DNA from 2 places in the Burkholderia sp. FERM BP-3421 genome. Region 1 is predicted to be linked to the other one. Evidence: predicted binding sites of a transcription regulator. Region 1 holds the regulator's gene; the other holds the start of a gene.

Region 1 (3,136 bases):
TCGGATCGATTTCAGTGACCCACACGGTCGCGCCCAGGCCGCGCAGCGACTGCGCGCAGCCCTTGCCCACGTCGCCGTAGCCCGCGACCACCGCGACCTTGCCCGCGATCATCACGTCGGTCGCGCGCTTGATGCCGTCGACCAGCGATTCGCGGCAGCCGTACAGGTTGTCGAACTTCGACTTCGTGACCGAATCGTTGACGTTGAACGCCGGGAACGGCAGGCGGCCGTCCTTTTCCATCTGGTACAGACGGTGCACGCCGGTGGTGGTTTCTTCCGTCACGCCCTTGATGTGCGCGAGGCGCGTCGAGTACCAGCTGCCGTCGACCTCGAGGTGCGCGGCGATCGACTTGTACAGCGCGACTTCTTCCTCGTTGGTCGGCTTGGCGATCACCGAGCGGTCCTTCTCGGCCTTCGCGCCCAGGATCAGCAGCAGCGTGGCGTCGCCGCCGTCGTCGAGGATCATGTTGGCGAATTCGCCGTTCGGCCATTCGAAGATGCGGTGCGCGTATTCCCAGTACTCGTCGAGCGACTCGCCCTTGAACGCGAACACCGGCGTGCCGGCTTCGACGATCGCGGCGGCCGCGTGATCCTGGGTCGAGAAGATGTTGCACGAGGCCCAGCGCACGTCGGCGCCGAGCGCCTTCAGCGTCTCGATCAGCACGCCCGTCTGGATCGTCATGTGGAGCGAACCGGCGATGCGCGCGCCCTTGAGCGGCTGCTGCGCCTTGTATTCGTCGCGGATCTGCACGAGGCCGGGCATTTCCGTCTCGGCGATGTTCAGCTCCTTGCGGCCCCAGGCGGCAAGGCTCATGTCGGCGACGAGGTAGTCTTTCGAGGAATTGGAATCGATGACAGCGGCGTTCATCACGCCCTCCTTTCTAAGTAAGTTCTAGAAAATTGTGACGTGAGCGCCGTTCAGGTCGCGGCCGTGCGCATCGCGCGGCCGCTCATTGAAGGTTTCCGAGCCTGGCGGGACCGAGCCCGTCGCAACGCTCCTCGGAAACGAGGGAGGATTGTAGCAAATCGGAATGAAGTTTTCCGCCCGATCGCACGCCGACCATACGCGGCCCGACCATGCGCGGCCCGACCGATCGCGGTCCGACCGCTCAGTGCTCGGCGCCGACCCAGGCCTGTTCGCGCAGCCGCGCGCGCAGCCGGGCAACCGCCTGGCTGTGCAACTGGCACACGCGCGACTCGCTGACCTCGAGCACCGCGCCGATCTCGCGCAGGTTCAGGCCCCGTTCGTAGTACAGCGACATCAGCAGCTTCTCGCGCTCCGGCAGGCGCTCGATCGCCTCCACGAGCGCGTTGCGCAGGTGGTCGTCGAGCAGCGCCGACAGCGGGTCGGCATGGTCGACCCGGTAGCGGTCGAGGAACGGCTCGTCGTCGGCCGAACGGTCGAAATCCTCGTAGTAAATCAGCTGGCTGCCATGCAGGTCCTGCAGCATCGACTGGAATTCGTCGAGCGGCATCTGCATGTGCTCCGCGATCTCGGTCTCGCTCGCCGGCCGGCCGAGCTGCTGCTCGACCTGGTGCACCGCATGCTCGACTTCGCGCGAGGTCTTGCGCAGGCTGCGCGGCAGCCAGTCGTTGCTGCGCAGCTCGTCGAGCATCGCGCCGCGGATCCGCTGCGTCGCGTAGGTCTCGAACTGCGCCCCCTGGTCTTCCTTGTAGCGGCCCGCCGCATCGAGCAGGCCGATCATGCCGGCCTGGATCAGATCATCGAGATCCACGCTCGCCGGCATCTTCGCGACCAGTTGCAGACCCAGCCGCCGCACGAGCGGCGCGTACTGCGTCAACACTTCGTCCTGGGATATCTTTCCTTGAGCGTTGTACATCATGCCCTCTCTTGCCTGTGACATTCATGCGGCCTGCGCCGCACCCCGCTCAAACGCCGGATTGCCCGCCCGGACCCGACCCGCGCCCGGCCCCGGACGCAATGGCCAATACAGCAGATCGGACGCGATCTGCCGGTAATCGCGCGCGGCCGCCGCGGTCGGGAACGCGTCCACCACCGTGCGCTCCAGCTCGCGCGCATGCTCGACGAGCGGATCGACCCCCACGCAGCCCGCCTCCGACAGCGACACCGCCAGATAACGCCCGGCGACGCCCGCGAGGTTGTCGTACGCGGCCTTCGCGTCCGCGCGGCTTTGCACGTGATTCATCAGCACGCGGAACTGCGCGACCGCATGCGCGTAATGAAGCCGCTTCATGCACGCGTACGCCTCGGTGATCGACTGCGCGGCCACCCGCATCACCACCAGCACGTCGTGCGCGTCGCGCGCGAGCGGCGAGAACGCGCCGTGCGCGTCGAGCTGCGCATCGACCAGCACGATGTCCGCCGCGTTGTCGAGCCACTCCGCGGGATCGTGCTCGGCGTAGCCGGCGCGGGCGAGCCGCGCGGCGCCGAGCACCGAGAAGCCCAGCTCGTGGCGCACCGGCTCGCCTTCGCGCAGCCACGCGCCGCACAGCGTCGCCGCCACCGAATGAACGTCGGCGCGCTCGTCGACCACGAGCACGTCCTTGCCGAGCGCCGCGAGCGCGGCCGCCAGATTCACCACCGTCGAGGTGCAGCCGACCCCCGCCGGGCCGCCCGTCACCGCGACGACGCGCGACGAGCGGCCGGCGAGCAGACGCCGCAAGCCTTCAGCCTGATCGGTCATGCGTTTATCCAAATCGCACCTCATGGAGCTCGGCGCTCGAGCGGGCGGTCAGCGCGGCCAGCAGCGACGGCATGTCTTCGTCTTGCGGCACGAAGGGCGAGCCGTCGCGCGGTACGCAGAACGCGCTCTTCAGCAGGAATTTACGGGTGGCGACGTACAGGTTCTCCGGCACCTTCTGGCCGGTCGATGCGTAGTGGACCGGCAGCTTGTAGCGGATCACCGTGTCCAGCACGCCGCCGAGATGGGTGGCTTCGTCCAGCTTGGTCAGGATGCAGCCCGCGAGGTCGGGCTGGCCCGCCGCGCTGCGGTAGGCCTGCACGACTTCGTTGAGGGTGTCGCCGTGGCTCGTCGCGTTCAGCAGCAGCAGGCGCTGCACCGGCGTGTCCGCGCCGTGCAGCATCGCGATCTGGTCGGATACCGTGCGATCGCGCTGGCTCATGCCGATCGTGTCGATCAGCACGATGTGCTTG
Region 2 (3,136 bases), on a different replicon from region 1:
GTGAGGATGTCCGCGAGCAGCTTGGCGCGAAACGGATTCTCGAAGCCGGCCGTGACGACGCCGACCATGCTGCTGCGCTGCGTGATCATGTCGCGCGCGATCAGGTTGACCTGGTAGCCGAGCGCGCGCGCGGCGCGCATCACGCGCTCGCGGGTTTCGGGCGCGATGCTCGCGGTCGGCGAGAAGGCGCGGGAGACGGCGGAGCGGGAGACGCCGGCGCGCAGCGCGACGTCGGAGGCGGTGACCCAGTGCTTGTTCGGTTTGTCAGCCATGCGCGATCGAAGGGGCGAGGCCCGGCGCGCAGCGGCGGCGCCCGGGCGGCGACACATGATACGGCCGCGCGGCACGCGCCGCGCGGCCGCACCCGCGAAGTATTGATTGATCCATCCGGACGGCGCGTGCCGGCGCGCCGGTCCGCCTTGCCATCGCCGGCCATTTTCCATGACCCATTGCCAGACCGATGCCTCCTTGCCGCTGTCCGACTGGATGGCGGCGCTCGACGACAGCCGGGCGCTCCAGGCGCTTACCTTAGCCGGGAGTCATGACACCTGTGCGTATACCGTCGACGACGCGCTCGCCCGCACCCAGTCGGCCCCGCTCGACGCGCAGCTGCGCCACGGCGTGCGGGTGCTCGACATCCGCTGCCGGCATGAGCGGGACCTGTTCCATATCAATCATGGCGGCATCCCGCTCGGGCTGATGTTCGACGACGTGCTCGACGACTGCGCGCGCTTTCTCGCCGCGCATCCGGGCGAAGCCATCGTGATGTCGGTGAAGGACGAGTGCGGTCCGCGCGCCTGCACGCGGACCTTCGCGCAGACCTTCGCGGCTTACCGGCAGCGCCATGCGCGCCTGCGCTGGCGGCTGGAGCCGGTGGCGTCGACGCTCGGCGCGGCGCGCGGCGCGATCGTGCTGCTGCGCCGCTTCGCAAGCGGGCAGCCGCTCGGGCTCGACGCGTCGGCGTGGCCCGACAACGCCAGTTTCACCATCGACGCGCCCGGCGCGGCGTTCTCGATCCAGGACGAATACCGGGTGCCGGTGCGCGCCTCGCTCGATTACAAGTGGCGCGCGATCGATGCGCTGCTGGCGGACACGGCGCGGCTCGTCGAGGCCGGCCGCTGGGTCGTGAATTTTTGTAGCGGCACCGGCATGGGGGCGAATCCGTCGGTGGTCGCGCTCGGCGACGCGGCCAGCGTGGGCATCCATGCCCGGCTGGCGGCCCGGTTGGCCGCGTGCGCGGGCCCGTGCGGCACGCTGCTGTTCGATTTCTGCGACGACCGGGACTGGGCGCTCGTGCGTGCGCTGGTCGAGCGCAATCGGCGGGCCGCCGACGGCGGCGGATGAACCGATGCAGGGAGATCGGCAACATTGAGCGGCGAAAAAGACCCGAAGCGGCGGGAAAGAAGTCGGGGCGCGGCGGTTTCGCGCCTCGACCCTGGCCGCCCGGGGCCGGGACGGAGGAGGCAGGATTGTTTCCAAATGTGCAACCTGCAGCGACAAATATCAACGCGGCGTCGCGTAAAACGAGGGCAGGATGCCGATTACGCAGAAATTTTCGCATCCAGGGCTAAAGTATTACGTTAATCTTTCCGAAAATTACTGTCGTAATGGTCAGATTAATCAACTTGCGGGGGTAGTCCATGGCGATCGACAGCTTAACCAACAACACGGCAATCAATTCCAACTCTGCGCTGCAGGACGCGGCGCAGTCGATCATCAACGGCGCCACGGGCAAGAGCAATCTGGACGTCGATGGGCTGGTCGCCGTGCTGGTCAAGGGCAAGACGGCCGGCCTGAACGTGGCGATCAGTGCCGCCACCACCCGGAACAACGATTTGTCCGCCGCGTTCGGCCGCCTGCGCAACGAACTGACGTCGCTGCAGACGGCGCTGACCTCGCTGTCCGACGGCACGCTGCAGCAGAAATTCGCGGTCAACGCATCGGGCAAGGGCCTGACGGCCACCACCGAGAAGGGCGCGACGGCCGGCAGCTACCAGGTGGAAGTCAAGCAGGTCGCGAATTCCCAGACGCTCGTGTCGAGCGCGTTCGATCCGAAGCAGAAGCTCGGCACCGGCACGATGACGCTCAAGGTCGGCGACAAGTCGATGCAGCTCGACGTCACCCCGGAGAACAACACCCCGGCCGGCATCGCCGCCGCCATCAACGCCTCGCAGAAGAACCCGGGCGTGACGGCCACGATCGTCAACGGCACTGACGGCGCGCACCTGGTGCTGCGCACGGTCGCCTCGGGCAGCGCGAACGTCATCAACATCGACGTCAGCAACGTCAAGGACGACGGCGGCCTGTCGAAGTTCGCGGTGCAGTCGGTGGTCGATCCGAAGGGCGGCCCGTCGAAGGTGATGGACGGGGCTCACACCTGGACCCAGAGCAAGGACGCGGCGGCCCAGGATGCGATCGTCTCGGTCGGCGGCATCACGGCGCGCCACGCCGACAACGCGATGAAGGACGTGATCGCCGGCGTGACGCTGAACGTCACGCAGGAGGCGCTCGGCTCGACCCAGACGCTGACGATCTCGCCCGACATCGATGCGCAGGCAAAGGTGGTCACCGATTTCGTCGCCCAGTACAACTCCGTGATGAAGACGGCGGCGGCGTTCTCGACCTTCGACAAAACCGCGGCGAAGGGCCAGCAGGGCGGCATCCTGCTCGGTGATCAGACGCTCAACGCGATCCGCAACTCGCTCGGCAAGATCATGGCGGGGGGCGTTGACAACGGCACGGCCAAGGCTGGTTTCGCGGAAATCGGCGTGAAGTTCGCGCCGCTGGGCTCGAACCTGCCGGACGGTTCGCTGGTGGTCGACAACGCCGCGTTGAAGGCCGCGCTGCAGAACAAGCCCGCGGTCGTGGCCCGGGTGTTCAACGAAACCGACGGCCTCGGCAAGCAGATGAGCAACCAGATCAATCTGCATATCCGCGACGACGGCACCAAGTTGACCGACAAGGGTACGATCGCGGTCCGTCTCAGCGCGATCGACACGGACATGAAGAGCCTGTCGCAGCGCGGGAAACAGTTGGAGCTTTACACCTCGCAGCTGACCACGCAGTACAAGTCGCAGTTCACGGCGCTCGACGCGCTGATGGCGAAGATGAAGACCAACGGCGACTACCTGACGGC

The links. Region 1 encodes FliA, which starts transcription of late flagellar genes. Its sites were predicted from a motif close to CTAAAGTTTNNNNNNNNNNNGCCGNTA; they were not measured.
Region 2: fliD (flagellar filament capping protein FliD) is a predicted target of FliA. The motif match lies at 1,568-1,594, and genes of this name have one in related genera.

Annotation. Positions count from the first base shown of each region.
Region 1 is NZ_CP117782.1:3,272,580-3,275,715, reverse strand. It holds gene ahcY (adenosylhomocysteinase) at 1-868, opposite strand, end outside; S-adenosyl-L-homocysteine riboswitch at 903-1,007, opposite strand; gene Bsp3421_RS30860 (RNA polymerase sigma factor FliA) at 1,110-1,844, opposite strand; gene Bsp3421_RS30855 (MinD/ParA family ATP-binding protein) at 1,866-2,678, opposite strand; gene flhF (flagellar biosynthesis protein FlhF) at 2,671-3,136, opposite strand, start outside.
Region 2 is NZ_CP117781.1:1,844,315-1,847,450, reverse strand. It holds gene Bsp3421_RS11160 (LacI family DNA-binding transcriptional regulator) at 1-272, opposite strand, end outside; gene Bsp3421_RS11155 (phosphatidylinositol-specific phospholipase C) at 442-1,344, shown strand; gene fliD (flagellar filament capping protein FliD) at 1,641-3,136, shown strand, end outside.